DNA from 2 places in the Embleya sp. NPDC001921 genome. Region 2 is predicted to be linked to the other one. Evidence: riboswitches for the same ligand, from Rfam matches in the RefSeq annotation. Region 2 holds a riboswitch; the other holds the start of a gene.

Region 1 (10,386 bases), on a different contig from region 2:
CGAGATCAGGCTCGGCGGGCTGCCCTTGATCGGCATCAGTCGTGCCTGGCGCTCCCGGTCGAGCCGGGTCAGCGAGCCCAACAGGCCCCACGTGTACGGGTGTCGGGGCTGTTCGAACAGGGTCCGCGAGGGTCCGTGCTCGACCGCCCGACCGGCGTACATCACCAACACGTCGTCGGCGAGTTCGGCGACCACGCCCAGGTCGTGCGTGATCATCACCACGGCGGAGTCGAACTCCCTTTGCAGGTCCCGGATCAGGTCCAGGATCTGGGCCTGCACGGTGACGTCCAGCGCCGTGGTCGGCTCGTCCGCGATCAGCAGTTCCGGGTCGCAGCTCAGCGCCATCGCGATCATCGCGCGCTGGCGCATGCCGCCGGAGAACTGGTGCGGATAGTCGTCCACCCGCCGGTCCGGGCGCGGGATGCCCACCCGGCCGAGCAGTTCCACCGCGTGGGCGCGGGCCTGCTTGCCGGTCACCTCGTTGTGCACCTGGTAGGCCTCGATGATCTGGTGGCCCACCGTGTAGTACGGGTGCATCGAGGACATCGGGTCCTGGAAGATCATCGCCATCCGGCGACCGCGCATCAGTCGCACCTGCTCGGCGGTGGAGCGCACCAGCTCCTGGCCGTCCAGCCAGATCTCGCCGCCGATCCGGGCACTGGTGTTGCCGTGCAGGCCCATGATCGCCAGCGACGTGACGCTCTTGCCGGAGCCGGATTCGCCGACGATGCCCAGCGTGCGCCCGCGCTGGAGCGCGAAGTCGACGCCGTCGACGCTGCGTACCAGGCCGTCGTCGGTGGGGAAGTGCACGGTCAGGCCGCGCACTTCGAGGAAGTTCTCGGGGGCCGGCGGTGGTCCGGCCGGGGCGAGCTTGGTTGTTTCGGCCGCGGAGTCCCGCTTGCGGCGCGGTAGCAGACGGGGCATCAGGTCCTCACCCGGGGATCGACGACCGCGTAGAGCAGGTCCACGACGAGATTTGCCAGGATCACGAAGATGGCGGCGATCATCGTCACGCCGAGCACTTCGGGCAGGTCCTGTTGCGTGATCGCCTCGACGGCGAACTTGCCGATGCCGTCCAGCGAATAGACCTGTTCGGTCAGGATCGCGCCGCCGAGCAGCAGACCGACGTCCATGCCGAAGATGGTCAGGATCGGCGTGAGCGCCGCGCGCAGCCCGTGTTTGACGATGACGTCCCGCTCCCGCAGGCCCTTGGCTCTCGCGGTACGGATGTAGTCCTCGCTCATCGTTTCGAGCATGCCGGCCCGGGTGAGCCGGGCGTACAGGGCCGCGTACAGGAACGCCAGGGTCAGCCAGGGCAGGACCAGGTTCCAGGCCCAGCTTCCCGGATTGTCGAAGAACGGCACGTAGTGCACGCCCTTGAAGATGGGCCATTGATAACTGAACAACGCCAGCGCCACCAGGCCGGTGAAGAACGGTGGCAGCGAGACGCCCGCGAGCGCGAAGCCCATCGAGAAGCGGTCCCACAGGGTTCCGCGTTTGAGCGCCGAGACCACGCCGATGGACACGCCGACGACCAACCAGATCACCGCGGCGCCGGCGGCCAGCGACAGGGTGACCGGGATCCGGTCCTGCAGGCGCGGCCACACCTCCAGGTTGTTGCGGAAGGAGAAGCCCAGGCACGGCGGCGCGCAGTGCACCTTGCGGACACCGGTGTCGTAGTCCTTGCCGACGACCATGCCCTTGACGAACTTGCCGTATTGCTCGGGCACCGACCGATCCAGCCCGAGGCTGTGCTTGACCTGCGAAATCGCCTCCGGGCTGGGCGACTTGCCGACGTACCGCGCGGCGAGTTGGTCGCTTGTGGCGCCTCCCAGACGCGGTATCAGGAAGAAGATGGCGAAGACCGCCATGGTGACGATCAACAGGAGCACCACCGCTCCCGCCAGCCGCCTGAGCAGATAGAAAATCATGAGCCGGCGACCCGGTCCGGTGCGGGGAGCGGGATCACCACTCCCCGCACCGGAACTGACGGGCCTTCACCTCTCCTTCGGGCTACTGACCTCGTCGCAGGCTTACTGGATACCGATGTTGAGGTAGTCGTACATCCCGGAGTACGCGGGGGTGACGACCAGGTTGGTCACGTTCGGCGGGCGGTAGAGCAGCGACTTGGTCCAGGCGAACGGGACCATCACCGCCGCCTCCATGACCTTCTGGTCCAGTTGCTGCCAGATGGCCGCACTCGCGTTCGGGTCGATCGTCCGCGTGGCCTGGTCGATCAGTCCGTTGACCGCCGGGTCGTTCAGCTCGGACAGGTTCGTGCCACCGGCGGGCTTGATCGCCCGGCCGTCCACGATCTGCTGGAAGAAGCCGAACTGGGTGGGGAAGTCGGGACCCCACTGCATGAACATGATGCCGACCTTGTTGTCCGCCACCCACTTGGGCACACCGGCGAACTGGGTGAAGTAGTCACCCGAGGGGTACTGGCGGATCTCGATCTTGATGCCGACCTTGGCGAGCGCGTTCTGCACCGACGTGGCGCCCGCGACCTCCTTGGGCCGGTTGCTGCGCGCGGTGAGCACGGTGCTGAAGCCGTCCGGCTTGCCGCACTGCTTGAGCTCGTCCTTGGCCTTGGCCACGTCACCGGTGTGCTTGGCGCCGTTGGGGTACATGTCGGCGACCTTGGAACCGGCCAGCGTCGGCGGCATCAGGTTGGTCGCGATGTCCGCGCCGACCTCACCGCCGACCGCGCGCTGCATCTGCGCCTTGTTCACCGCGTACTGCACGGCCCGCCGGCAGTGCACGTTGTCGAAGGGCGGGGTCTTCGAGCTGATCGCCAGGTAGGCGAGCGCGCCGGAGACCGCGTCGTCCGAGTTCCCGGCCAGCTTCTGGTCGGTGAGGATCTTGTTCTGGGCGGCGGCCTGGACCCCGGTGCCGACCACGTCGAGCTGCGCCGTGTTGGCGAAGAGCCGGTTGTCGACGTCGTTCGCGTCCTGCTTCTCCAGGAGCTCGATCCGGTCCGGCAGCGCCTTGCGCAGCGGGTCGGTGCTCGGGTCCCAGTTCGGGTTGCGGACCAGGTTGACCGCCTTGCCGGGCTCGTACTGGCCGTCGACCATGTACGCGCCGGAGGCGAGGGGGTGCTTGACGTACTCCTTGCCGGTGTCCTTGGCGCGCGGCACCGGCGCGGTCTGCGGGAGCGCGGCGAGGTAGTTGAAGTCCGCGAACGGCTCCTTCATCTTGAAGATGATGGTGTAGTCGTCCGGCGTCTCGATCGCGTTCAGGCCCTGCTTGTCCGCGGAGTCCTTGTACGGGCCCTTGTAGGTGCCGTCCGGGTCCAGGTACTGGGTGAAGTACGCCGGGCCGTTGGGCAGGATCTCCTTGTCGAAGGTCCGCTCGACCGCGTACTTGACGTCCGCGGCCTTGACCTCGGTGCCGTCCTCGTACTTGACGCCCTTGCGCAGGTGGTACGTCCAGGTCTTGCCGCCGTCGTCGGTCTTGCCCACGTCGGTGGCAAGGTCCGGCGCGAACTCGTAGCTCGCGTTGCCCGGGGCGGGCTTGAAGGTCAGCAGCGGACGGGCCATCAGCCGGGAGAAGTTCCAGGCCGAGGCGTAGTACATGTCGCCCGGGTCGAGCGAGTCGAACTTGTCCGAACTGACCAGCTTGAGCGTGCCGCCCTTCTTGGTCGACTGGTTGACGACCTCGGTGATGGCCTTGTTGCTCGGCGAGTACTTCTTCTTCGAGCCGCCGCCACCACCGCCACACGCGGTTGCGGCCAACGCGGTGACCGCAACGATGCCGATCAGCGCCTGGGCCCTGCGCCTGCGAGTTACCGGGTGTTTCATCGCTGGTCGTGCCTCCTCGTGGGGACTTGCCGGATATTCAGCGGCTGCGTGGGTCCAGGGCGTCTCGAAGCCCGTCGCCGAGCAGGTTGAACGCGAGCACGGTGATGAAGATCGTGACTCCGGGGACGACCATGAACATCGGGGCGTCCTCGTACCGCGGGACGGCGCGCGCGAGCATGCCGCCCCACGAGGCGGTGGGTTCCTGTACGCCGACCCCGAGGAAAGAAAGGGCGGCCTCGAACAGGATGTTCGTGGGAATGAGCAGCGTGGCGTAGACCAGGATCGGGCCGACCAGGTTCGGCATCAGTTCCTTGAAGATGATGTGCCGGTCGGTGGCCCCGAGGCTGCGCGCCGCCTCGACGAACTCGCGTTCGCGCAGCGACAACGTCTGGCCGCGCACGATGCGGGCGATGTAGGGCCAGCTGAAGAACCCGATCACGAAGATCAGGACGGTGACCCGGAGCGTGTCGCCCTTGAGGCCGAACGCCTCGCCCTGGAGGCTGCTGCCGATCGCGATCGCGAACAGGAGCAGCGGGAAGGCCAGGAAGACGTCCATCGCGCGGCTGATCAGCGCGTCGACCCAGCCACCGAAGTAGCCCGCCGCGGTGCCCAGTACGACACCGAGCACCACGGACAGGAGCGTGGCCAGGAAGGCCACCAGCATCGAGATCCGGGCGCCGTAGACGATGCGCGAGAAGATGTCCCGGCCGTTGACCGGCTCCAGACCCAGTGGATGGTCCCAACTGGCGCCGCCGAAGCTGCCGTTGGGGATGTTCAGCACCGGGTCGAGCAGGTCGTCGTGGTACTCCGTGGGGTCTCCGCCGACGACCGAGGTGATCAAGGGTGCGAAGATCGCTACGAGTACCATGAAGACGATCACCACACCACCGGCCATCGCGACCTTGTCGCGACGGAATCGGGCCCACGCGATCTGGCCCAGGGAACGACCCTCGATGCGTACGCCGGAGGATTCGGCGATCGCTTCGGGGTGCGCCTCTCGGGCCACACCGGTGGTCTCGATCGGTGCCGTCATGGATCGACCCTCCCCGCTCACGGATGCGACGGCGGCTCGGGATCGCCGATCCCGTCGCCATACCCGGCATTGCGATCCCAATGATCTTCGGGATCTGTCGTCCGGGTGAGACTCCTCCGTGACGCGGGTCACCAACAGGGGTCGCGGAATACCTTTACTGAACCGTGATTACGTCGACACGATTCACCGGTTGATCCGCGTAGATCGGTCACGAAATCACAACAAGGCAGCGGTTGATGACGTGACGTCAGTTTTTTGGGGGCATCAGTGCCTGTTGCCCGCGATCGCCACTGTGTGCCGATCGTCGATCACCGCGTGTCGCGGGCGGCCTCGTCGAGCATGTCGATGCCGATGAAGGGGCGTGTGTGGTCGCGCATCCACGCGGCGACCGGGTCGAACGGGTCGTCCAACGCGACCGAGGACAACGTGAGTCCGGCCGGCGCCGCGGCCGAGGCGCGGGCCATCGCGTCCCGCATCCGCTGCATCGTCGCGGGCTGATCGTCCGTCAGGCGCAGCCCGATCACGAGGCGTTCGGGTCCGACCGCGGGTCGCACCCAGGCCCGATGGGCGGCTCGCACCACCTGGGTCTGGAACAGTTGGCCGCCCAGCAGCGCGTAGAACGCCGGGTCCCACAACGTGGGTTCGCCGACTTCCAGGGGGCCGGCCATCAACCGGTCCAGGCCGCCGACGATGCGTCGCAGGTCGAGATAGGGCACACCGACGCCGCCGCCCTGGGCGTGCGGATTCAGCCACAGGCCCCAGCGGTCGGTGTACAGCGAGGACGCGATCTCGGTGACCGGACAGACCTCGAACGAGCGGTCCCAGCCACTGAGACGCAGTTGTTCCTCGGACGTGAACGCCGGGGCGTAGCGCCACCCGGCCACGTCCATGTTCCCGTACTGCGCGTCCGGACTGCCCGGTTGCCCCTGCCACAACAACATCCACACGTGGGCGCCGGTGAGCGCTTCGAGCAACCGCTCGTAGGCGTCGTAACGCCCGGGTGCCACCTGGCTCAAGGCCTGCTCGACCTGGTTCACGACGTCCTCCCCGAATCCGAACCGATGTACCGATGTCGCGCTGTCCGACGCGGGCTCAGCGCTGGTCGACGCGCAGGTAGAACGGCTGGGTCCGCTCCAGCATCCAGTCCCCCACAGGATCCTGCGCCACGTCCAGGAGCACCACGTTCACCGGCCACGGACACGCGGCCCGGCCGAGCGCGCGCTCCAGGGCGCCGACCGCGGCCAGTCGGTCCTCCTCCTGCCAGCGGTCCAACTCGACGCCGATGAACAGGCACGGCGGGTCGTTCTCGATCACGCCCAGGCCGCGGCGGGCACTGAGCACGACCGGTACGTGGGTGAACTCGGCGGCGGCCGCGATCAGGAAGTCCATCGGCTCCTGGTCCGGCTCGTACAGCCGCACGCGGGCGCCGCGCGGGCCCGAGCCGGACGGTCGGGCCAGCTCCAGCACGCCGGGCGGCGGGATCGGGATGCCCACCTCGCCGCCGGGGTTGACCGCGATGCCCACGTGCGGCGGCATGCCGCGGGCGAACTCGCGCATCGGTGCGACGGTGCACGCCATCGGTCCGGCGACCCGCCGGAACTCCTCCTCCGAGGAGAACACCGGGACGTACGGCCGGCCGTCGATCTCGGTGGTGGGCAGGGTCAGTTCGCTGTCGCCCGGGTTGCCGCCCTCGGGCAGCGGCACCCATACGTCCGCCTCGGCCAGGGCCTCGAAGAGGGCCTCGGCCCGGGACGGATCACGCATCGCCGCGACGAGCGCGCTCTCCACGGGATTGGCCGGGAACGGCATGGTGGTGCTCCTCTGGTGTCCGCCGCAGTTTACTTCTCGCTCGATTGCCGTCGTCGGGACTGTCCCGGTACGGGTTCCGCGAACACGATCCGGCCCAGGTGCCCGGCGGCCGGTCGGTCGAGCAGCACGCACGAGGTGAAGCCGCCCGGAGCCGACGCCAGGGTGGGTCCCGCGTCCAGCCACGGCGTCAGCCTGGCGAGCAACTCGCGCCATTCGCGGTGGTGCCGGGCGAACACCGGTGTGGACACCCCGCGCCCGCGTTCGCGTTGGCCGGAAAGCGCCTGCTGGGCGGTCACGTCCAGGAGCAGCGCGTGCGCGGAGCTGCCGCGCCGACGGGCCGCGAGCACCAGCGCCCGGCGCAGGATCGGGTTGCGGCCGCTGTCGTGCACGACCACCGCGCCGGGGCCGCGCAGCGCCCGGGCGACCTCGCCGTAGTGGGAGAGCCGCACCAGCGGCCGGTAGACCCGGTAGGGGATTCGCCCCGCCCGTACCGCCCAGCGGGCCCGGACCAGGTCCGCGTCCAGGACGGCCACCCCGGCGCCGGGGGTGACCACGCGCGCGAGCAGCGTGCTCTTGCCGGCTCCCGGCAGGCCGGTGACCACGAGCACGCACGAGGCCGGGTAGACCAAGACGTCCACGACCCGGTCGCCGATCCCCTCCCCCGCCCGATCGCGCTCCTCCCGGAGGTCGTGCACGGACCGGGGGATCAACACGCCGCCCGTCGCGGCGCCGGTATGCGCCCCCGCCGAGTCCGTCTCCACGAGCCCTCCCTTGTGTCACAACCGTCATGCCCTGCGCATGGTGTCGCACCCATGGGTGCGCGCGCGTGCCGGTGATCCCTCGGACTCGGCCGGGCCCGGTCCCCGCGGGGTCCGGACTCGGCGGGTCCCGGTCCCGGCGGGGGATTGACGACACGCGCTAGCATGCCGGGCACAACCTCATAACGGCCGTCGACCCCACGCGGAAGAGTCCTCGCCCACGAGCGGGGCGCCGAAGGAGCAACTCCTCCCCGGAATCTCTCAGGCACCGATACCGCATGGGTCAGGCACTTCTGGAAAGCAACCACACCGCCGGTGTGGTTCACCCACGGTGCAAATCGCGAGTTCGACGCGATGAAGCTCTCAGGTTCCGATGACAGAAGGGGAGGGCACCCCACTTTTCGACCGACTTTGGTCGAAAAGGGCTGAAAGCCGTGGCAGGGAGCCCCCTTTGTTGTCGTATTCGCCGCAGTACCCGTCACCTTCCGCGCCGGCCGAGCGCGCGGCCGTTCGCCATGCCCGCGACCGGCCCGCGCCCTTGGCGTGTTCCCGCCGGCGCCCCCTCGAAGGAGCCTTCGCATGACCACCGACCGCCGGACCCCGCTCGACGCCGTGCACGACGCGCTCGGGGCCACGATGACCGACTTCGCCGGTTGGCGGATGCCGCTCCGGTACGGGAGCGAACGCGACGAGCACACCGCGGTGCGCACCACGGCCGGCCTGTTCGACCTCACCCACATGGGCGAGATCGAGGTCACCGGCCCGGACGCCGCCCGCGCGCTCGACCACGCCCTGGTCGGTTTCGTGTCGAAGATCGGGATCGACCGCGCCCGGTACACGATGATCTGCACCGAAGAGGGCGGCATCGTCGACGACCTGATCGTCTACCGGCTGGGCGACGAGCACTTCGTGGTCGTGGCCAACGCGTCCAACGCCGACGTGGTCGCGGGCAGCCTGGCGTACCGCTCGGAGAAGTTCGACGCCACCGTGCGCGACGCGTCCGAGGAGTACACGCTGCTCGCCGTGCAGGGCCCCGCGTCGACCGCGATCGTCGGTTCGCTCACCGACGCCGACCTGCCCGCGCTCAAGTACTACGCGATCCTGCGCACCGAGGTCGCGGGCGTGCCCGTCCTGCTCGCGCGCACCGGCTACACCGGCGAGGACGGCTTCGAGCTGTTCGCCGCGCCCGGCGACGCGGTCGCCCTGTGGGAGGCCCTGCTGACCGCCGGCACGCCGCACGGCCTGGTGCCGGCCGGCCTGTCCTGCCGCGACACGCTGCGCCTGGAGGCGGGCATGCCGCTGTACGGCCACGAGCTGACCCGGGACACCACGCCGTACGAGGCCAACCTGGGCCGGGTGGTCCGGCTGGACAAGCCCGAGGACTTCGTCGGGCGCGACGCGCTGGCCGCCGCGCAAGAGGACGTGCGCCGCACGCTGGTCGGGCTCACCTCGCCGGGCAAGCGGGTCCCGCGCGCGGGCTATCCGGTGGTGGACGCGGAGACCGGCGAGAAGGTCGGCGAGGTCACCTCCGGCGCACCCTCGCCCACGCTCGGCGTGCCGATCGCGATGGCGTACGTGAGCACGGACCGGGCCGAACCGGGCACGCGCCTGGCCGTGGACATCCGCGGCAGGGCCGAGCCGGTCGAGGTGGTCGCACTGCCGTTCTACAAGCGGGCCTGAGGCCGGGCTTCGGCCGGCTCCCGACACCCACAAACCATTACAAAACCGCCTGATGGATCGACCATCCGCATTCGAATGGAGAATGGACCCGTGCACGCACCCCAGCACCTGCGCTACAGCAAGGAACACGAGTGGCTCGACGAGGCGGCCTCCCCCGCCCTCGTCGGCATCACCCAGCACGCGGCCGACGAGCTCGGCGACGTGGTGTTCGTCCAGCTTCCCGAGGTCGGCCAAGCGGTCGTCGCCGGTGAGCCGTGTGGCGAGTTGGAGTCCACGAAGTCGGTCAGCGACATGTACGCGCCGGTCTCCGGCGAGGTCGTCGAGATCAACGACGCGGTCGCCGAGGACCCCGCCCTCGTGAACTCCGATCCCTTCGGGACGGGCTGGCTGTTCAAGGTGCGCATCGACGGCGAGGCCGAGGGCCTGCTGTCGGCCGACGAATACGCCGCGTTCTGCGGCGAATGATCGAGATCGACCCGATCGAGGAGCTGACAACCGTGACGATCCTGGACCGTCCGCTGAGCGAGGTGGACCCGCAGGTCGCCGCCGCCGTCACCGACGAGCTGCACCGCCAGCAGAACACTCTGGAGATGATCGCCTCCGAGAACTTCGCCCCCGTGGCGGTGTTGGAGGCGCAGGGTTCCGTCCTGACCAACAAGTACGCCGAGGGCTACCCCGGCCGGCGCTACTACGGCGGCTGCGAGCACGTCGACGTCGTCGAGCAGCTCGCCATCGACCGGGTCAAGGAGCTCTTCGGCGCCGAGGCCGCCAACGTGCAGCCGCACTCGGGCGCGTCCGCGAACGCCGCCGCGATGTTCGCGCTGCTCACCCCCGGCGACACGATCCTGGGCCTGGACCTGGCCCACGGCGGCCACCTCACCCACGGCATGCGGATCAACTTCTCCGGCAAGCTCTACAACGTGGTCGCCTACCACGTCGACGAGAAGGCCCACCGGGTCGACATGGAGGAGGTCGAGCGCCTGGCCAAGGAGCACCGGCCGAAGATGATCATCGCGGGCTGGTCGGCCTACCCGCGGCAGCTCGACTTCGCCGAGTTCCGCCGGATCGCCGACGAGGTCGGTGCCTACCTCATGGTGGACATGGCGCACTTCGCGGGCCTGGTCGCCGCGGGTCTGCACCCCAGCCCCGTGCCGTACGCGGACGTGGTCACCACCACGACGCACAAGACCCTGGGCGGCCCGCGCGGCGGCGTCATCCTGTCCAAGGCGGAGTACGCCAAGAAGATCAACTCGGCGGTCTTCCCCGGCCAGCAGGGCGGCCCCCTGGAGCACGTGATCGCGGCCAA
Region 2 (10,386 bases):
CGACGCGCTCCGCGCAGAGACACCGAGAAGGTACGAGGATGTGCCAGCACCGACCGCATTGCCCGCCGGCGGACAGTCCCGATCGTGAGGCCGCCGCCGTTGTGGCCGCCCATTTCGAACAGGGATGGAGCCTGCTCTGCAACGGCGTCGTCCTGTTCGAGGACACGGGCGAACTGCTGCCGGACGGACGCACCATCGCCCCGCACCGACCCCCTGTGGGGTTGGTTTCGGCGGCCTGATCCGTTCGCACGGCCCTGACGAGCCGGAGGTCACCTCGGAGCGACCTCCGGCTCTGGTCTGCCCGGGGCCGGTCGGGCCGCCGTCCCGGTACAGTCCGAACGGCAGCACGCAGCGAAACGATGTCGGCGCGACGACTGGGAGTTCCATCCCCATGGGCACTGGCGGCACCCCTCGGCCCGGTCGCCCGCGTGATCCGCGTACCGACGAACTGATCCTGTCCGCGACCCGCGAGCTGATCGCCGAGCAGGGGTACAACCGGGTCAGCATCGACGCGGTCGCGCGCCGGGCCGGGGTCACCCGGCCGACCGTGTACCGCCGCTGGCCGTCCAAGGCGCACCTGGTGCACGAGGCGGTCTACCCGGCCCGGGAGATGAGCTTCCGGCCGTTGCCGCACGAGGACTTCGCGACCGGCGTGCTGCGCTTCGCCGAGGCCGCGCTGGAGTCCTTCCGGCGCCCGGAGACGGCGGGCGCGGTGCCGGGGCTGCTCGCCGAGTACCGCGACCAGCCCGAGCTCAAGGAACTGCTCGTGGCCCGGATGGACCCGGTCCGGGCGATCTTCCGGGCCTTCGTGGCGGACGCGATCGCGCGCGGCCAGGCCCGCCCGGACGTGGACGCCGATCTGCTCTTCGAGTCGCTCAGCGGCGCGCTGATGTTCGGCGTGCTGGGCAGCGACCTGGCCGCCAAGCCCGGGTTCGCCGCGTCCGTGGCCCACCTGCTGACCTACGGCGCGGCCCGCCCCTGATCGAAGCGCGTTCGATCGGGAGCGGGCCGCGCGGTCGAGGTCAGTTGTTGCCGTACGCCTCGATCGGCGGGCACGAGCAGACCAGGTTGCGGTCGCCCTGGGCGCCGTCGATCCGACGCACCGGCGGCCAGTACTTCTCGGCCGGCACCACACCGGCCGGGAAGACCGCCTCCTCGCGGGTGTAGGCGTGCGTCCACTCGCCCGCGAGCAACGCGGCGGTGTGCGGCGCGTTGCCGAGCGGGTTGTCCTCGGCGGGCAGCGCACCGGACGCGACCCGGTCGATCTCGCCCTTGATCGCGATCATCGCGTCGCAGAACCGGTCGATCTCCCGCAGGTTTTCGCTCTCGGTCGGCTCGATCATCAGCGTGCCGGGCACCGGGAAGGACATCGTCGGCGCGTGGAAGCCGTAGTCGATCAGCCGCTTGGCCACGTCGTCGACGCTGACGCCGGTGGCCTTGGTGATCCCCCGCACGTCGATGATGCACTCGTGCGCGACCAGGCCGTTCGGGCCGGTGTAGAGCACCGGGAAGTGCGGTGCGAGCCGCTTGGCGATGTAGTTGGCGCCCAGCACCGCGACCTGGGTGGCCTCCTTGAGGCCGTCGGGGCCCATCAGGCGCAGGTAGGTCCACGGGATCGGCAGGATCGCCGCCGAGCCCCACGGGGCGGCCGAGATCGGCCCCACGCCGGTCTCCGGGCCCGCGGTGGGCTGGAGCGGGTGGTTGGGCAGGTACGGCGCCAAGTGCGCGCGGACCGCGACCGGGCCCACGCCCGGACCGCCGCCGCCGTGCGGGATGCAGAAGGTCTTGTGCAGGTTCAGGTGCGACACGTCCGCCCCGATCGCGCCGCCCGGCTGGGCCAGCCCGACCAGCGCGTTCAGGTTCGCGCCGTCCACGTACACCTGGCCGCCGGCCTCGTGCACCGCCGCGCACACCTGCTCGATGCCCTCCTCGAACACGCCGTGCGTGGACGGGTAGGTCACCATCAGCACGGCGAGCGTGTCCCGGTGCCGCTCGATCTTGTCGTGCAGGTCGGCCAGGTCCACGTCGCCGTTCTCACCGGTCTTGACCACCACGACGCGCATGCCCGCCATCACCGCGCTGGCCGCGTTGGTGCCGTGCGCGGAGGAGGGGATCAGGCACACGTCGCGGGCGGTGTCGCCGTTGGCGTGGTGGTAGGCGCGGACCGCGAGCAGGCCCGCGAGTTCGCCCTGCGAACCGGCGTTGGGCTGGAGCGAGACCTTGGCGTAGCCGGTGATCCGGGCCAGCGAGTCGGCCAGCCCGTCGATCAGCTCCAGGTAGCCCGCGGCCTGGTCGACCGGCGCGAACGGGTGCAGGTTCGCGAACTCGGGCCAGGTGATCGGCTCCATCTCGACCGTGGCGTTGAGCTTCATCGTGCACGAGCCGAGCGGGATCATCCCCCGGTCCAGCGCGTAGTCCTTGTCCGCGAGCCGCTTGAGGTAGCGCAGCATGTCGGTCTCGGAGCGGTGCGTGTGGAAGACCGGGTGGGTCAGGAACTCGGTGTCGCGCAGCAGCGCCGTCGGCAGCGCGTCGGCGGTGTCCGCGTCCAGCGCGGCCACGTCGCCGGTGACCCCGAACGCGCCCCAGACCCCCTCGACATGCGCCCGCAGCGTGGTCTCGTCGCAGGTGATCGCGACGTGGTCGGCGTCCACCGGGCGCAGGTTGATCCCGGCGGCGCGGGCCGCGGCGAGCACGTCCCGCGCCCGGCCCGGCACCCGCGCGGTGATCGTGTCGAAGAAGTCGCCGTGCACGACCTCGACGCCGCCCGCGCGCAGCCCGGCCGCGAGCACGGTGGTGTACCGGTGGGTGCGGCGCGCGATCGAGGTGAGCCCGTCCGGCCCGTGGTAGACCGCGTACATGCCGGCCATCACGGCCAGCAGGACCTGCGCGGTGCAGATGTTGCTGGTCGCCTTCTCCCGGCGGATGTGCTGCTCGCGGGTCTGCAGCGCGAGTCGGTAGGCGGGCGCGCCGTCGGAGTCCACGGACACCCCGACCAACCGGCCCGGCATGCTGCGGGTGAGCTTCTCGCGGACCGCCAGGTAGCCCGCGTGCGGGCCGCCGAAGGCCATCGGCACGCCGAACCGCTGGCTGGTGCCGACCGCGATGTCGGCGCCCATCGCGCCGGGCGCGCGCAGCACGGTGAGCGCGAGCAGGTCGGCGGCGACCGCCACCAGCGCGCCGTGCGCGTGCGCGGCCTCGATCACCGGGGTCAGGTCGCGGACCCGGCCGTCGGCGCCGGGGTACTGCAGCAACACACCGAAGCAGCCGCCCTCGGGCAGCCCCTGTGCGGTGTCGGCGACCACGACCTCGATGCCCAGCGCCTCGGCGCGTGTACGCACCACCGCGATCGTCTGCGGCAGCGTGGCCGCGTCCACCACGAACACGTCGCTCGTGGCCCGCCCGGCCCGGCGGGCCAGGGTCATCGCCTCGGCGGCGGCGGTGGCCTCGTCCAGCAGCGAGGCGCCCGCCACGTCCAGGCCGGTCAGGTCGGTGACCACGGTCTGGAAGTTGAGCAGCGCCTCCAACCGGCCCTGCGAGATCTCCGGCTGGTAGGGCGTGTAGGCGGTGTACCAGGCCGGGTTCTCCAGCACGTTGCGGGTGATCACCGGCGGGGTGAAGGTGCCGTGGTAGCCGAGCCCGATCATCGAGGTCAGCACGCTGTTGCGGGAGGCCAGCTCGCGCAGCTCGGCGAGCACCTCGGCCTCGCTGCGCGCGGCGGGCAGTTCGAAGCCCTCCAGCGCGCGGATCGCGGCGGGCACCGCCGCGTCGGTCAGCTCGTCCAGGGATCCGTAGCCGATCGCGGCGAGCATCTTCGCCTGCTCGTCGGTGTCCGGACCGATGTGCCGGCCGGTGAACGGCGACGCGGCCTCCAGGCCGGTCAACGAGCCGGGGCCGGAGGGGAGTACGGCGTGAGCACGCGGGGCGGGGGTGCGCGGGGTCATCGCGAAAGGCCTCCTGGATCGCTCCTGGACGGACACGCGGGTCGCGCGTCCACCGGCCTCCCCCTCTGTCATCTGTACCTGAGAGCTTCACCGCGCCCGGAGTACCGGTCGGACCGGTTCCCACGGGCGCGATTTGCACCGTCGGCGAGGATCCGACCCGACTCGGCGAGCCACGCGCGGATCCTGCTTTCCAGAGTGCCCACGACCACGCGGTACGGGTGCCTGAGAGATTCCGGGGAGGAGTTGCTCCTTCGGCGCCTCGTGTGCACGACACGAGGACTCTCCCGCGCGAACGTAATGGGCGGCTACAACGGTATCAGCGTGACACCCACCAGGGGCTTCGCACTAGGCGTAGGTCACAGTGGTCGTGGTGTAACCCAGCGAGCGCATCATCCCCTGGAGCATGCCGGTGGTGTTCCGCTCCGCGCGCTCCACCAGTCCCGCGGTCTTCGCCGCGTCGTCGATCTTCTTGGTCGCCAGCACGTAGAGCTGCTGCTGATCGCCGGGATTGCTGGAGAAGAAGTCGCCGAAGCGGTCGAACAGGCCCTTGTCCTGGGCGATCACGTGGCTGTTCTTCTGGTCGAGCGCGGCGGGCGCGAGCCGCGCGTGCGGGAGCTTGATGGTCACGCTCTTGTTGTCCGGCGAGGTCTGGATCGCGTCCTGGCCGATCCCGCCGAACTCCACGAAACCACCCACCTGGCCGACGCCGACGAACAGCGTACGTTGGCCTCGGACCGCGTCCGGCAGGAACTTCGCGTCCTTCTCCAGGTCCACCACGACCTGGAAGGTGCCGCTGACCGCCTCGTAGCGGCTGAGATCCTGCACGGCCTTGAGCATCACCGGTCCGCTGTGGTCCTTGGTGGTCTCGCCGAACGGATTGAATTTGCCGGGCAGCAGGTTGACCAGGCCGACCAGCACCAGGGCCAGCACGATGAAGCCGACCAGGAGTGTGACCAGGAAGGCGGGCAGGCCGAGCCTGCGGCGAACCGATCGGAAGGCACCCTGCCCTCGCGCCGGCCGCTCTTTGACATCAGTCATTGTCGGGACACCCCCGAGGAGTCGTCTGCCCGGCGCCTGCCCCGGATCACCCGGGCTATCCCCCGTCGGCGGCGGGCAGCGGAATCGGCTCCCCCGGTCGCAGCGCGGGATCGGTGATCGCGAACGTGCGCACCCGGCCCGGTTTTCCGCCCGGTACCTCGAACCGCACGGTGACCCGCCCGACGCCGCTGCCCTGCACCCAGCCGGGCCCGAACTCCTCGTGCACCACGTCCTGGCCGGGCGACCAGGAGACCCGCTCCGGGGCGGCCTGTGCCGGCGCCTCCCGGTCGGCCTCCGCGTCCTCCTCGTGCGACTCGGCGGGTTCCGGTTCGGCCGTGCCGAACAGGTCCTGCTGGGCGAAGTCGGCCAGCCCGCCGACGCCCACCCCCAGCAGCCGCACGCCGCCCGTGACGTCCACCTGCGCGGCCAACCGGCGGATCGTCTCGCGCACCACCCCCGGGTCGTCGGTGGGCCCGCGCAGCGTCTCCGAGCGGGTCAGCGTGCTGAAGTCGTAGCGCCGCAGCTTGAGCACGATCGTGCGCCCGGAGCGTCCGGCGGCGCGCAACCGCTCCACGCACCGGATCGAGAGCCGGTCCAGTTCCCGGGTGATGCGCTCGCGGTCGACCAGGTCGGTGGGGAAGGTGTCCTCCACGGATACCGATTTCGCGTCCCGGTCGGCGACCACCGGACGCGCGTCCAGCCCGGTGGCGAGCACGTGCAGGCCGTGTCCGTGCGCCTGGCCGAGCAGCCGGACCAGTTCGCTCTCGTCGACGGCGGCCAGGTCGGCCACGGTGTCCAGGCCGGCCCGGCGCAGCACGTCGCCGGTGGCCGGGCCGACCCCGGGCAGCGCGCGCACCGGCAGCGGGTCGAGCATCGCCCGCTCGGTCCCGGGCGCGACCACGCACAGCCCGTCGGGCTTGTCCGCCTCGGAGGCGATCTTGGCCAGCAGCTTGGAGGTGGCCGCGCCGACCGAGCAGGTGAGCCCGGTGGCCGCGTGTATGTCCGCGCGCAGGCGCACCGCGATCTCGGTGACCCGCTCGGTGTCCAGGGTGCCGCCGTGCGGGCCCGCCTCCAGATCGACGAACGCCTCGTCCAGGCTGAGCGGCTCCACCAGGGGCGACAGGCGGTGCAGCAGTTCCATCACGGTGTCGCTGACCTGGCGATAGAGCGCGAAGCGCGGGCCGAGGAAGGCGGCGTTGGGGCAGCGCCGGCGGGCCTCGCCGATCGACATCGCCGAGCGCACACCGAACACCCGGGCCTCGTAGGAGGCGGTGGCCACCACGCCGCGCACGCCGATGCCGCCGACGATCACCGCCTTGCCGGCCAGACTGGGCTTCGCGACCTGCTCGACCGACGCGTAGAACGCGTCCATGTCGAGATGGAGGATGCCCGGGGCCTGTCTCACACCGGGCAATGATGACGCACGGGTGCGACAGAACGCGCGTTCAACCGCTCAGGGCGCGTCGGATCTCGTCGCTTTCCGGGCCCTTCACCCGCGGATCCGGCTTGAGCACGATCTGCCCGGTCGCCTTGATCGCGGCGAGCGTCTCGCGACCGGTTCCGTACACGGTGGGCCCGATGTGGCCCCACGCGAAGGACTCGTCCGGGACGCCGTACGCGGATATCCCGGCGGCCCGGCACAGGCCGAGCGCACGGCGCAGATGGAAGCTCTGCGTGACCACGATGACCCGGTCGATCCCGTAGACGCGCTTGGCGCGTATGCAGGACTCCCAGGTGGAGAATCCCGATTCGTCGGTCACGATCCGGTGTCGCGGGATTCCCCGGTCCGCGAGGTAGCGCCGCATCACCCTGGTCTCGTCGTAGCGGTTGCCTCCGCCGTCGCCGCTGACCAGGATCACCCGGGTCTTGCCGGCGCGGTACAACGCGAGCGCGACGTCGAGCCGGCGGGCCAGGAGATCGGACGGCCGGTCCCCGTGCACACCCGCGCCGAGCACCATGGTGACGTCCTCGTGCGGCACGTCGGCCACCGTGCGGACCCGGTTCCCGGCGTACAGATGCAGCCCCGTGATCGGGGCCAGCCCGGCCACCGTGAGCAGGACGGCGGCCTGATAGCCGCGCCGTTGGGCCCGCCGCGAGCGCGGCGGGGTCGGCCGACGAAGGATCACGTCCATGGGGACGTCCTGCCCGGCGAACCGGTTCCCACCCGCCCCGGGCGCCTCAGACCGCTTTGTCCCGGCGTCTGCGTGCCAGTTCGTCACCCGGATGGACCTGCGTGATCGGTTCCCCGGTGCCGGTGTGCTCGCCCTGGAGTTGCGCGAGCGAGCCCTCCACCTCGCGCCACACCGCCCCCACGGCGATCCCGAAGACCCCCTGACCACCCTGGACCAGGTCGATCACCTCGTCGTAGGACGTGCACTCGTACACGCTGGCACCGTCGCTCATCAGGGTCATCCCGGCCAGGTCGCCGATCCCGCGACCGCGCAGGTGGGCCACCGCGATCCGGATGTTCTGCAGCGAGACGCCGGTGTCCAGGAGCCGCTTGACGATCTTCAGCACCAGGATGTCGCGGAAGCCGTACAGCCGCTGTGTGCCCGAGCCGTGGGCCGGGCGGACCGTGGGCTCGACCAGGCCGGTGCGGGCCCAGTAGTCGAGTTGGCGATAGGTGATGCCGGCCGCCGCGCACGCCGTCGGGCCCCGGTAACCGACGTCCTCCGACGGGGTGCCGGGCGGCGTGACGTCCTGCCGCCGGGGGCCCGCACCGGGGTCGGTCGCCGGCAGAGGACGTGCCGTGCGGGCGCGTTCCGCCGCCGTGATGTCGCCGGTGCTGCTCACGCCGACCTCCCTTTCGTCTCCCCGCGCCCGAGTACGGCGCGGAGAGTCTCTTTCAGTCCCGGGCCGCAGGCGGCGAGGTGCAACGCGCAGGGGTCATCCCGGAACTGTCGATTTCGACGGTAGGCAGTCACCAACAGCGCGTCAACGACCGGGCCGTTCGGCACGCCGAGTGACGCTGCTCGCACGAGTGGTTTGAACCGGTTGCCCAGGGGTAGGTCTGGCCGCTTTGCCTCTGATCGAAGCGGATCGAGCCGGATCGAGCGTGATCGGCGGCGCGCCGGCGGGCCCGCGTGGGCGCCGACCGGTCCCGGACGCGAAAAAACCGCCGTCCGCTACCGCCTCGCCGGGAGCGGCGGGCGGGACGGTCGGCGGTTTCGGACGTGCACCCGGCCGCGGCGGGCCGACTATTGGCTCGTGGTGCCGAAGTCCTCGGGCGAGATGTCGTTCAGGAACTCCCTGAACTTCTCGATCTCGTCCTCCTGCTCGTTGGGGATCACGATGCCCGCCTCGTCCAGGACCGCGTCGCTGCCGACGATCGATGTCCCGGTTCGCAGCGCGAGCGCGATCGCGTCCGACGGACGCGCGCTGACCTCCACGCCGCCGGAGAAGACCAGCTCGGCGTAGAACACGCCCTCGCGCAGGTCGGTGATCCGGATCTGGGTCAATTCCTGGCCCAACGCCTCCAGCACGTCCCGGAAGAGATCGTGCGTCAGAGGACGCGCGGGTACCACGCCCTGTTGGGCGAACGCGATGGCCGTCGCCTCTACCGGGCCGATCCAGATGGGGAGATAACGATCGCCCCCCGTCTCCCGTAGGAGCACGATCGGCTGGTTAGAGGGCATCTCCACCCGGACGCCCACAACCTCTAGCTCGTTCACATCGCCACACTAGCGCGCTCGGCTGTCGGTCACCGATCCCCGGGGGCCGAATAGGTCGGGGATTCGTCGTTTTTTCTTCGTGGCCCTGTGTTCACGTCCCGGTCCGCCTCGCGGTCCGATCGGCGCCCGTCGGCGGCGGCGCGGGCGACGCGGGTCAGCGGCCCAGGCGGGGCGCGAGCGCGGTGGTGACCAGGACGGTGTGCAGGCGCGAGGTGAGCGCGAGCAGGTCGCGCACGGTCTCCTCGGCGCCCGCCTTCGCGCGGGCGCCCCTGCGGTGCAGGAGCGGCGCGACGATCTGTTCGACCAGGGCGGCCTCACGGTCCGCGGCGGCCTTGGTCTGCCGCAGGTGGCGCGGCTCCACGCCGTAGCGGCCCAGCGCGGCCACCAGTCGGGCCACCACCAGCGCGTCGCCGTCGTAGACCACCGCCTGCTCGCCGTCGCCGGCGGCGCCGGGTCGCGGACGATGCGGCTGGATCAGGCCGAATTCCTCCAGCCGGGCCAGGTCCGTGTCCTGGATGCCGGCCGCGGCGATCAGGCCCGGCCGGTCGAGCAGCACCGTGGTGCCCTCCCGACCGGCCGAGTCCGGATCGCCTTCGGTGTCCTGCGATCGTGGGGATTCGGCCGGGGTCGGGCCGGCCGGTTCGAGCCCGCGATCCATCGCGTCCAGTTGATCCTTGATCACCCGGAGCGGCAGGTAACGGTCGCGCTGCACACGCAGCACGTAGCGCAGTCGTTCGATGTCGGCGGGGCCGAACTTGCGGTAGCCCGACGGGCTCCGCTGCGGCTCGATGAGCCCTTCCGCCTCGAGGAACCGGATCTTGGAGATGCTGATGTCCGGGAACTCGGGACGCAGCAGGGTCAACACCCCGCCGATGCTCAAGGAGACCGATCCGGCCGCCGCCGGACTCACCCGATCTGCCCTTGGCGGCTGGGGAAGAAGACCAGTCGGTACTTGCCGATCTGTACCTCGTCGCCCGGCGCCAACGGAACCTCGTCGATCCGCTCGCGGCCCACGTAGGTGCCGTTCAGGCTGCCCACGTCGGCGACCGCGAAGCCCCCGGGCGTGCGGCGGAACTCGGCGTGCTTGCGCGAGACCGTGACGTCGTCGAGGAAGATGTCGCTCTGCGGATGCCGACCGGCCGTGGTGCGGTCCGAGTCGAGCAGGAAGCGGCTGCCGGAGTTGGGGCCCCGGCGCACCACGAGCAGCGCGGTTCCCGGCGGCAGCGCGTCCACCGCGGCCTGCGCCTCGGGGGTGAGGATCTCACGGGGCGCGGGTTCCGCGTCCAGCGCCTCGATGCCGCTGATCGAGATGGTCGAGGTCTGCTCGGACGCGCGCTCGGCGCCCGCGCCCAGCCGAGCGCCGCAGTTGGAGCAGAACCGGCCACCGGGCGGATTGTGATGCCCGCAGGCGCCGCACACCACCACGTCGGCCTCCTGACCCGTGCCGGTCGCACCTCGACCTTCGGTCGAGAGTTGCCCGAAACTTATGCGCGCCGTGTGTTCCTGGTCAACAGCGACATGCCCGGCGGTCGCGTCGGACTCGCCCAGGTGCGGAGCGGGTGCGGGGGGTGAGCCGGCGGACGCCCCGTACGGGGTGCCCGGGGGCATCGTCGGCGGGGCGGCCGGCGGGTTGCCGGACCTCCCCGCATCGGCAGCCGGCGCGTCGCCGGAGCGACGGGAACGACCGAACAATTTCGCGAACAACTTCACGGGCGAACCTCCCCGAGAGAACCTGG

The links. Region 2 has a riboswitch for glycine ahead of gcvP (aminomethyl-transferring glycine dehydrogenase). Riboswitches for the same ligand answer to the same signal wherever they lie in the genome.
Region 1: another riboswitch for glycine. It lies ahead of gcvT (glycine cleavage system aminomethyltransferase GcvT); the one in region 2 lies ahead of gcvP (aminomethyl-transferring glycine dehydrogenase).

The regions. Positions count from the first base shown of each region.
Region 1 is NZ_JBSFEO010000080.1:7,257-17,642, reverse strand. Features, by position in the region: gene ACWCPW_RS48495 (ABC transporter ATP-binding protein) at 1-924, opposite strand, end outside; gene ACWCPW_RS48490 (ABC transporter permease) at 924-1,931, opposite strand; gene ACWCPW_RS48485 (ABC transporter substrate-binding protein) at 2,034-3,800, opposite strand; gene ACWCPW_RS48480 (ABC transporter permease) at 3,838-4,833, opposite strand; gene ACWCPW_RS48475 (enhanced serine sensitivity protein SseB C-terminal domain-containing protein) at 5,142-5,870, opposite strand; gene ACWCPW_RS48470 (enhanced serine sensitivity protein SseB) at 5,926-6,642, opposite strand; gene ACWCPW_RS48465 (AAA family ATPase) at 6,672-7,403, opposite strand; glycine riboswitch at 7,594-7,687, shown strand; glycine riboswitch at 7,688-7,790, shown strand; gene gcvT (glycine cleavage system aminomethyltransferase GcvT) at 7,980-9,080, shown strand; gene gcvH (glycine cleavage system protein GcvH) at 9,171-9,545, shown strand; gene glyA (serine hydroxymethyltransferase) at 9,542-10,386, shown strand, end outside.
Region 2 is NZ_JBSFEO010000002.1:283,194-293,579, forward strand. Features, by position in the region: gene ACWCPW_RS03000 (DUF5999 family protein) at 39-239, shown strand; gene ACWCPW_RS03005 (TetR/AcrR family transcriptional regulator) at 392-982, shown strand; gene gcvP (aminomethyl-transferring glycine dehydrogenase) at 1,023-3,941, opposite strand; glycine riboswitch at 4,003-4,139, opposite strand; glycine riboswitch at 4,142-4,238, opposite strand; gene ACWCPW_RS03015 (DUF4230 domain-containing protein) at 4,287-4,979, opposite strand; gene ACWCPW_RS03020 (DNA polymerase IV) at 5,035-6,384, opposite strand; gene ACWCPW_RS03025 (SanA/YdcF family protein) at 6,425-7,111, opposite strand; gene ACWCPW_RS03030 (MerR family transcriptional regulator) at 7,158-7,772, opposite strand; gene ACWCPW_RS03035 (bifunctional nuclease family protein) at 8,177-8,650, opposite strand; gene ftsR (transcriptional regulator FtsR) at 8,805-9,530, opposite strand; gene ACWCPW_RS03045 (FHA domain-containing protein) at 9,557-10,075, opposite strand.